DNA from 3 places in the Streptomyces sp. NPDC048185 genome. Region 2 is predicted to be linked to each of the others. Evidence: riboswitches for the same ligand, from Rfam matches in the RefSeq annotation. Region 2 holds a riboswitch; each other region holds the start of a gene.
What was found. Region 2 has a riboswitch for thiamine pyrophosphate ahead of thiO (glycine oxidase ThiO). Riboswitches for the same ligand answer to the same signal wherever they lie in the genome.
Positions count from the first base shown of each region.

Region 1: it holds a riboswitch for thiamine pyrophosphate, as region 2 does, so the genes downstream of both, ACGF3H_RS25345 (thiamine ABC transporter substrate-binding protein) here and thiO (glycine oxidase ThiO) in region 2, are expected to answer to the same signal.
Region 3: it holds a riboswitch for thiamine pyrophosphate, as region 2 does, so the genes downstream of both, thiC (phosphomethylpyrimidine synthase ThiC) here and thiO (glycine oxidase ThiO) in region 2, are expected to answer to the same signal.

Region 1 is NZ_JBIDAN010000009.1:120,859-124,125, forward strand. It holds gene ACGF3H_RS25340 (iron ABC transporter permease) at 1-181, opposite strand, end outside; gene ACGF3H_RS25345 (thiamine ABC transporter substrate-binding protein) at 250-1,338, opposite strand; TPP riboswitch at 1,418-1,523, opposite strand; gene rlmN (23S rRNA (adenine(2503)-C(2))-methyltransferase RlmN) at 1,560-2,666, opposite strand; gene ACGF3H_RS25355 (hypothetical protein) at 2,734-2,880, shown strand; gene ACGF3H_RS25360 (SRPBCC family protein) at 2,927-3,267, shown strand, end outside.
Region 2 is NZ_JBIDAN010000001.1:363,959-367,225, reverse strand. It holds gene thiO (glycine oxidase ThiO) at 1-1,145, opposite strand, end outside; TPP riboswitch at 1,143-1,254, opposite strand; gene ACGF3H_RS01680 (hypothetical protein) at 1,306-1,656, shown strand; gene ACGF3H_RS01675 (FAD-dependent oxidoreductase) at 1,689-2,930, shown strand; gene ACGF3H_RS01670 (Rv2175c family DNA-binding protein) at 2,997-3,267, shown strand, end outside.
Region 3 is NZ_JBIDAN010000003.1:236,829-240,095, forward strand. It holds gene thiC (phosphomethylpyrimidine synthase ThiC) at 1-1,418, opposite strand, end outside; TPP riboswitch at 1,411-1,600, opposite strand; gene ACGF3H_RS11595 (YibE/F family protein) at 1,674-3,137, shown strand; gene ACGF3H_RS11600 (SsgA family sporulation/cell division regulator) at 3,258-3,267, opposite strand, start outside.

The DNA of each region.
Region 1 (3,267 bases), on a different contig from region 2:
GCGCCGTGGAGGCGAGCGCCTGCCAGGTGGTGAACCACAGCACGTGCCGGACGTCGGACTGGGCCAGGACGTCCCCGATCCGCCCGAACCGCCAGACTCCGTCGACCTCCAGTCCACGCGCGACGATCGCGGCGACGGGGTAGGCGAAGAAGACCGCGAAGAACGCGACGGGGCCGGCCATCAGGGCCAGCCGCGCCGCGCTCCCGCGCCGCCGGGCACCGGTGGCGCGGGCGGCCTTGGTCGCGTCGGTCACTTCAGGAGGAGCGAGGTCCACGACTTGACCCACTGGTCACGGTTGTCGGCGATCTTCTGCGGGTCCAGGGTCTGCGGGTTCTTCGCCTGCGGCCCGTACTTCACGAACTCCGGCGGCACCTGCGCGGCCTCCCGCACCGGGTAGACGAACATGTTCAGCGGCATGTCGTCCTGGAACTTCTTGCTGACCAGGAAGTCCAGCAGCGCCTTGCCGCCCTCGGTGTTCTTCGCGTTGCTCAGCAGGCCCGCGTACTCGACCTGGCGGAAGCAGGTGCCGGTGGCGACGCCCGTGGGCGCGGTGTCCGGCTTCGGGTCGGCGTAGATCACCTCGGCGGGCGGCGAGGAGGCGTAGGAGACGACGAGCGGGCGGTCGCCCTTGGCCTTCTTGCCGCCGGACGAGCCGGAGAACTCCTCGTTGTACGCCTGTTCCCAGCTGTCGACGACCTTGACGCCGTTGGCCTTCAGCTTCTTCCAGTACGCCTCCCAGCCGTCGTCGCCGTACTTGGCGGCGGTGCCCAGCAGGAAGCCGAGACCGGGCGAGGAGCTGCCGGCGTCCTCGGTGACGAGGAGGTTCTTGTACGCGGGCTCGGCGAGGTCGTCGAGGGAGTCGGGCGGGCTCAGCTTGTGCTCGCTGAAGTACGCCTTGTCGTAGTTGACGCAGATGTCACCGGTGTCGACGGGCGTGACGCGGTGCTTGTCCTGGTCGACCCGGTACTCGGGGAGGATCATGTCGGAGCCCTTGGGCTCGTACGACTGGAACAGGCCGTTGTCGAGGGCGCGGGACAGCAGCGTGTTGTCGACGCCGAAGAAGACGTCGCCCTGCGGATTGTCCTTGGTGAGGACGGCCTTGTTGACGGCCTGCCCGGCGTCGCCGTCCTCGAGGACCCGGACCTTGTAGCCGGAGCTCTTCTCGAAGTCCGCGATGACGCTCTTGGACGCGGCCCACGAGTCGTGGCTGACGAGGGTCACGGTTCTGGAGCCGCCGGACCCCTGGTCGTCGCCGTCGGACGACGATCCGCAGGCGGCCAGGCCGCCGACGAGGCCGAGCCCGACGGCCAGGACACTGGCCTTCTTGGTGATGCTCACGGAATTCCTCCTGGGTGACCAGGAGAAGACGCGGCCCCGCCCGGGACCCCTGGCGAGGTTCCCGGGCAGGGCGCAACAGCTCGAGTGATGACCGATCTCCCTACCCAGAATGACCTGGGCCAGGTTCGGAGGGTCTGCGGCCGGTGCCGCACTCTCAGCGCTGTGGCGCTCCCCTGTCGGAATATGAAGATGTCTGAAAATGCGGATGTACGCCGGTCAGATTACCGCTCGCTCGCGGCGAGCTGACCACACGCCCCGTCGATCTCCTGCCCACGAGTGTCCCGGATGGTCACCGGCACACCGTGCGCCTCGATCGCCGCGACGAACGCCTTCTCGTCCTCGGGCCGCGAGGCGGTCCACTTCGAGCCCGGCGTCGGGTTGAGCGGGATGAGGTTGACGTGCACCGGCTTGCCCTTGAGCATCCGCCCGAGCCGGTCGCCGCGCCACGCCTGGTCGTTGATGTCCCGGATCAGCGCGTACTCGATGGACAGCCGGCGTCCGGACTTCGCCGCGTACTCGAACCCCGCGTCGAGCACCTCGCGCACCTGCCAGCGGGTGTTCACGGGGACGAGGGTGTCGCGCAGCTCGTCGTCGGGGGCGTGCAGGGAGATCGCGAGGCGGCACTTGAAGCCCTCGTCGGCGAAGCGGTGGATCGCCGGGACCAGGCCGACCGTGGAGACGGTGATCCCGCGCTGCGACAGCCCCAGTCCGTCGGGCTCGGGGTCGGTGAGCCGGCGGATGGCCCCCACGACACGGTTGTAGTTGGCGAGGGGCTCGCCCATCCCCATGAACACAATGTTGCTCAGCCGCGCCGGCCCGCCGGGAACCTCGCCGTCCCGGAGCGCCCGCATGCCGTCCACGATCTGGTGCACGATCTCGGCGGTGGACAGGTTCCGGTCGAGGCCCGCCTGCCCGGTGGCGCAGAAGGGACAGTTCATGCCGCAGCCGGCCTGGGAGCTGATGCACATGGTGACCCGGTCCGGGTAGCGCATGAGCACGGACTCGACGAGCGTCCCGTCGAACAGCTTCCACAGCGTCTTGCGGGTGGTGCCCTGGTCGGTCGACAGATGCCGGACGACCGACATCAGCTCGGGCAGCAGCGCCTCCCGCAGCCCCTGGCGCGAACCGGCGGGGATGTCGGTCCACTGCTCGGGGTCGTGCGCGTACCGCGCGAAGTAGTGCTGCGAGAGCTGCTTCGCACGGAACGGCTTCTCACCGATCGCGGCGACGGCCTCCTTGCGCTCGGCAGGCGTGAGATCGGCGAGATGCCGCGGCGGCTTCTTGGCTCCGCGCGGGGCGACGAATGTGAGTTCTCCGGGCTTAGGCATGACCTCCCCAGTGTCGCAGATCCAATCGGGTGCCCCGCCGGGCGAGCTGAGCGGAGGTGCGTGGAACATGGCAGGGCTCCCGATCGGCGTGGCGTCGGCCGGCGTGGACGTGGCCGGCGGGTGTCGGCTCACCTGTCTGGGCTTGCCGGACTGCGCGGGCGGTGCGGTCGGCGTGAGGCTGGAGGCCGAACCGCGTCGAGCCGAGGAGTGGTGAGTCCCCACGCCCTGGGTTCAGCTGCCCGTCCTCCAGGAGCGTGCCCATGGCCCGGAACCGCTGTCTGATCCTGAGCTCGCCGTCCGAAGTCTGGGACCTGCTGTCCGACGGCCACCGCTACGGCGAGTGGGTGACGGGGACGCAGCGGATCCTCGCCGCGGACCCGCACTGGCCGGAGGTGGGCGCCCGGCTGAAGGTGCGGGTCGGCGCGGGCGCCGTGACGCTCGACGACACGTGCGTCGTCCGCATCTGCGAGCCGCGCCGCCGCCTGGAACTGGAGGCGAAGGCAGAGCCCTTCGGCGCGGCCCGCATCGCCATGAAGCTGACCCCCTGGGGCGAGCACACCCTCTTCACCCTGGACTGGCACGCGCTCCGGGGCCCCGGCAC
Region 2 (3,267 bases):
GTGAAGGGACGGGCCTCCTCCGGCAGCTCCCCGGTGGTCAGGACGTGCGCCATGACGTCACCGGTGACCGGGGTCAGCAGCACGCCGTTGCGGTAGTGGCCGGTGGCCAGCAGGAGCCCCTCGAGTCCGGTCGGGCCGAGCAGCGGGGCGTTGTCGGGGGAGCCGGGGCGCAGGCCCGCGCGGGTCTCCGTCAGGGGCAGCTCGGTGATGCCGGGGACCAGCTCGTGGGCGTCGCGCAGCAGCTCGTAGACACCGCCCGCGGTCACCGTCGTGTCCCAGCCCAGCTCCTCGCTGGTGGCGCCGACGACCAGCTCGCCGCTCTCCCGGGGCACCAGGTAGAGGGGGTTGCCGCGCACCACGGCCCGCACCGTCCGGCTCAGCAGCGGCCCGTGCGCCCGCGGCATGGTCAGGCGCAGCACCTGGCCCTTCACCGGCCGCACCGCGGGCAGCACGGCCTCCGGCACGCCCGCCAGGCGCCCGCTCAGGCTGCCCCCGGCCAGCACCACTTGCCCGGCCTCCAGCACCGAGCCGCCGGCCGTGACGACGCCGGTCGCCCGGTCCCCGGCGACCGCGAGCCGGTCGGCCCACACCCGGTGGAAGACCACACCCGCGCGCTCGCAGGCGGCCACCAGCGCGCCGGCCAGCCGCCGGGGGTCGATCTGGTGGTCGCCGTCCACCCGCAGCCCCCCGCGCACGCCCGGCGCCAGCATCGGCTCCAGACGCCGGCACTCGCGCCCCGACAGCCACTCGGACTCCAGCCCCGAGCGCTCCTGCAGCGCGTGCAGCTCCCGCAGGTGGGCGCGGTCGTCGGCGTCCAGCGCGACGGCCAGGGTGCCGCAGCGGCGGTAACCGAGGTCGTGGCCCGTCAGGTCGGTCAGCTCGGCGGCGAACTCCGGATAGCGGCGGGCCGAGGCGAGGTTCAGCCCGAGCAGCGTCTGCTCGCCGTAGTGCAGTTCCGTGACGGCGGCCAGCATCCCGGCGGCCACCTGGGCGGCGCCGCCGCCCGGCTCGGGGTCCACGAGAGCCGTGGCGAGCCCGCGCTGCGCGGACCGCCAGGCCGTGACCAGGCCGATGATCCCGCCGCCCACGACGAGGACGTCGGACGTGCGGGGTGGTACGGACGGTGCGATCGATGGGGACGGCATGGGCGTCCAGCCCCTCCCTTCGCCGGCATGACCCGGATCAGGTTCGTACGGTCGGAGGCCGCCAGCCTCCCTCTCAGCCCGGTGCGTCCGGGCTCCCGCGAGTGCTTTACGTTGGCCACCCTAGCCCGCACCACGCCGAACTCGTAAGGGAGCCTCCACCGTGGCCCGTTCGCTCGACGGTCTCGTCCTCGCCCCGGTCGCCGACCAGGCCCCCGGCCAGGTGGGGACCCGCACCCGGTTCACCTACCACGAGGAGGACGGCGAGGTCTGGGCCGAGTACACGGGTGGCGACGTCGTCCGCGGCCGGCTGGTGGGCACCCGCGCGGGCGACCGGCTCGACTTCCGGTACGTACAGCTCAGGACCGACGGCAGCACGTCGTCGGGGCACTGCGTGTCCACGGTCGTCGACCTGCCCGACGGGCGGGTGCGGCTGGAGGAGACCTGGGAATGGGAGTCGCGGCAGGGCAGCGGTACGAGCGTTGTGGAGGAGATCACCGCGCACGAGGACTGACCGGCGAATTGCCGGGTGTCTAAGGTGATCAGGTGAACGAGCAGACGCAGGAGCGGGGAGCGGACGCGGAGCGTCGCGTGGTCGTCGTCGGTGCGGGCATGGCGGGCGTGCAGACCGCGGTCGCCCTGCGCGAACAGGGCTTCACCGGCACCGTTACGCTGATCGGCGCCGAACCCCACCAGCCGTACGACCGCCCCCCGCTGTCCAAGGCCGTCCTGCTCGGCACGGCCGAGGGCTCCGCCTTCGACGTCGACTTCGAGGCGCTCGGCATCGAGCTGCGGCTCGGCTGCGAGGCGCTGCGCCTGCGCCCCGGCGCGCACGTCCTGGACACCTCCGCCGGGCCCGTGCCCTACGACGTCCTCGTCGTCGCGACCGGCGCCGAACCGGTCCGGCTGCCCGGTGCCGAGGGCGTCCCCGGCGTCCACCTGCTGCGCACCCTGGACGACGCCGAGCGGCTGCGCCCGGTGCTGGCCCGGCAGCACGACATCGTGGTCGTCGGCGCGGGCTGGATCGGCGCCGAGTTCGCCACCGCCGCGCGCGAGGCGGGCTGCGCGGTGACCGTCGTGGAGGCCGCCGGCCGGCCGCTCGCCGGCGCGGTGCCCGCCGAGGTCGCCGCCCCCATGACCGCCTGGTACGCCGACGCGGGCGCCGAACTGCGCACCCACGCGCGCGTGGAGCGCGTCGAGCCCGGTCACGTCGTCCTCGACGACGGCTCGCGGCTGCCCGCCGGTGCCGTCGTCGTCGGCATCGGCGCCCGCCCCGCCACCGCCTGGCTCGCCGGTTCCGGCGTCGAGCTCGGCGCGCACGGCGAGATCCTGGCCGACGACCGCCTGCGCACCTCCGTGCCCGACGTCCACGCGGTCGGCGACTGCGCCTCCTTCCCCTCCGGCCGCTACGGCGAGCGCCTGCTCGTCCACCACTGGGACAACGCCCTCCAGGGCCCGCGCACGGTCGCCGCCGACATCGTCGGCGCCGCCACCGGCGAGGCCCCGGCGGTGTACGACCCGGTGCCGTACTTCTGGTCCGAGCAGTTCGGCCGGTTCGTCCAGTACGCGGGCCATCACACGGCCGCGGACACCACGCTGTGGCGCGGCGACCCCTCCGGTGCCGCCTGGACGGTCTGCTGGCTGCGCGACGAGCGGCTGATCGCGCTGCTGGCGGTGGGCCGGCCCCGGGACCTGGCCCAGGGCAGGCGGCTGATCGAGGCGGGCGCCAGGATGGACCCGCGGCTGCTCGCCGACCCCGCGCGGCCGCTCAAGGCGGCGACGGCGTAGTCCGCCGTCGGCGGGTTGGGCCGGGTCCGGCTTCCGACTGTCAGTGCCAGATGGCAGGCTGGAGACGTGACCGAGATTGACGCAAAGATCGATGCTCTCGTACCCGCCTGGCTCACCGTCCCCGACATCGCCGAGATGCTCGGCGTCGAGGTGACCCGCGTGCGGCAGCTGATCAAGGAAGGCCAGCTCATCGCCGTACGCCGTGGCGAGAACCGAGCGCTGCACGTCCCGGCGGCCTTCATCGACGGGGACAAGGTCGTCAAGGGCCTGGTCGGGACCCTGACCCTGCTCCGGGACGACGGCTTCACGGTCGAGGAGATGCTCGAGTGGCTCTTCA
Region 3 (3,267 bases), on a different contig from region 2:
TCACGGTTGGGCAGGCCCAGGTGCTCCTTGGGCGTGACATAGCAGAGCATGGCCGTGCCCCACCAGGCGATCATCGCGGCACCGATGCCGGAGGTGATGTGGTCGTACGCCGGTGCGACGTCCGTCGTCAGCGGGCCGAGCGTATAGAACGGAGCTTCATCGCAGATCTCCTGCTGAAGGTCGATGTTCTCCTTGATCTTGTGCATCGGGACGTGCCCCGGGCCTTCGATCATGGTCTGTACGTGGAAACGCTTGGCGATCCGGTTGAGTTCCCCGAGCGTGCGCAGCTCGGCGAACTGCGCCTCGTCGTTGGCGTCCGCGATCGATCCCGGTCGCAGGCCGTCGCCGAGGGAGTACGTGACGTCGTACGCGGCGAGGATCTCGCAGAGCTCCTCGAAGTTCTCGTACAGGAACGACTCCTTGTGGTGCGCCAGGCACCAGGCCGCCATGATCGAGCCGCCGCGCGAGACGATGCCGGTCTTGCGGTTCGCGGTGAGCGGTACGTAGGCCAGCCGGACGCCCGCGTGGACCGTCATGTAGTCCACGCCCTGCTCGGCCTGTTCGATCACCGTGTCCTTGTAGACCTCCCAGGTCAGGTCCTCGGCCCTGCCGTCGACCTTCTCCAGGGCCTGGTAGAGCGGCACGGTGCCGATGGGCACGGGGGAGTTGCGGAGCACCCACTCGCGGGTGGTGTGGATGTTGCGACCGGTGGACAGGTCCATGACCGTGTCGGCGCCCCAGCGGGTCGCCCAGGTCATCTTCTCGACCTCCTCCTCGATGGAGGAGGTCACCGCCGAGTTGCCGATGTTGGCGTTCACCTTCACCAGGAACCGCTTGCCGATGATCATCGGCTCGATCTCCGGGTGGTTGACGTTGGCCGGCAGCACGGCCCGCCCGGCGGCGATCTCCTCACGGACCACCTCCGGCGAGACGTTCTCCCGGACGGCCACGTACTCCATCTCGGGCGTGATCTCACCCCGGCGTGCGTACGCGAGCTGCGTCACCGCCGTGCCGTTCCTGCCCCGGCGCGGCTGACGCGGACGCCCGGGGAAGACCGCGTCCAGATTGCGCAGGCCACCGCGCGGTGAGGTGTGCTTGATCCCGTCGTCCTCGGGACGGACGGGGCGGCCCGCGTACTCCTCCGTGTCGCCGCGGGCGATGACCCAGTTCTCCCGCAGCGGCGGCAGCCCCCTGCGGACGTCTGTGTCGACGAGTGGATCGGTGTACGGGCCCGATGTGTCGTAGAGCGTGACCGACTGCCCGTTGGTGAGGTGCACCTGACGGACCGGCACCCGCAGGTCGGGGCGCGAGCCCTCGACGTACGCCTTGTGCCAGCCGATGGACTTCCCGGCCTCCGCGGACTCCGCCTCGACGGAGTTGTGGGTGGAGGCAGGCGTGCGTGCGTCCTTGATGGTCATGAGACCTACTCCCTACGCCGGCATTACCCGGTAACAGGTTCAGCGGTCGACGCAGCGGTTTCCGTCTGACGACGCCTCGTGGGCAACATCACTCGACTTCGGTGATGTTTCCCGTGAAACATCGCAGGGACGGAGGTCAGCGCCCTCTCAGCCCGGTGCTCCGAGCTCCCGCGTGTACAAAGGTGCCCCCACGCTAGCGTCAATCCGGGCGCGGTGAACAGAGGGCCCCCCTCGTTCTCTTGCGATGATCGGTCCGTGACCACGACCCAGCACCCTCCCTACCCGCCGCACGAACCTCGCCGCGGCCCGGGCGCGCAAGCAGGCGACGGGCGAGCGGAAGGCCATGCCCCAGGCGGCCCGTACGCCGCCGGTGAGGAGCGCACCGGCAACGGCGGACACGGTGGCAGCGGGGGGCACGGTCACTCGAACGGACACGGTCACGGCCCCGCGGCGCCCGTCTCCCGGCACCTGCGGAAGGTCATCGCGGCGGTCCTCATTCCCTTCGCCGCGGCGGTGGTGGTCGGGCTCGCCGTGCTCTGGCCGGGCGGTGCGCCACCGCACGAGCGCACCGGAGTCGGCTTCGACCGGCAGACACAGCAGGCCACGGTCACCACGGTGGACAGGCTGAGCTGCACGTCCGTCAACGCCTCCGGCGTTCCCCCGACCGGCGACACGTCCACGGCCGAGGGCTCCTCCGCGGTGCAGCAGGCGAACGGCGACTGCAAGCGGGCGACGATCCGTGTCGACACCGGCAAGGACAAGGGCCGCACCTTCACGGAGATCGTGCAGCCGGACCAGACACGCCAGTTGCACGAGGGTCAGAAGGTGGTGGTCGCCTACGAGCCCTCCGCGCCGAAGGACCTGCAGTACTCGGTGACCGACATCGATCGCGGGTTCCCGATGGCCCTGCTCGCGGGCATCTTCGCCCTCGCCGTCGTGGTCGTCGGCCGGCTGCGGGGTCTGATGGCCCTGGTCTCGCTGGCCATCAGCTTCCTGCTGCTCAACTTCTTCATCCTGCCCGCCATCCTCCAGGGCTCGAACCCGCTGCTCGTGGCCGTGACCGGGGCCAGCGCCATCATGCTCATCGCGCTGTATCTGTGCCACGGGCTGTCGGCGCGAACCTCCGTTGCGGTGCTCGGGACCCTGGTCTCGCTGCTGCTGATCGGTGTCCTGGGGTCCCTGTTCATCGGGTGGGCCGCCCTCACCGGCAACACGGACGACAACACCGGCCTGATCCACGGCCTGTATCCGTCGATCGACATGAGCGGCCTTCTGCTCGCCGGGGTCATCATCGGCTCGCTCGGTGTCCTCGACGACGTGACGGTCACCCAGACGTCGGCGGTCTGGGAGCTGCACGAGGCCAATCGCACGATGGGCTGGCGCGGTCTGTACCGCGCGGGCATCCGCATCGGACGCGACCACATCGCCTCCGTCGTCAACACCCTCGTCCTCGCGTACGCGGGCGCCGCGCTGCCGCTGCTGCTGCTGTTCTCGATCGCGCAGAGCAGCGTGGGGACGGTTGCCAACAGTGAGCTGGTCGCGGAGGAGATCGTGCGCACGCTGGTGGGATCGATCGGCCTGGTGGCCTCCGTGCCGGTCACCACCGCCCTCGCGGCCCTGGTCGTCTCGGCCGACCGTCCGGCAGGGCGGACCGGCGCGCGGGACCCCGGTGCCGTGGCACCGGCGCGTGGTGGACGGGGCCGCCGCCGCAAGCGCTGAGTCGGCCGGGGCCGTGCGGGGGCACCCTCGCACGACCGGCCACCTCACCTGAAGAACCGTTACTGCAGAGGCGGGCGACCTGACGAAGCGTTACGCCACCGCCTTGGTCGCCGTAACGGTTCAGCCCGCG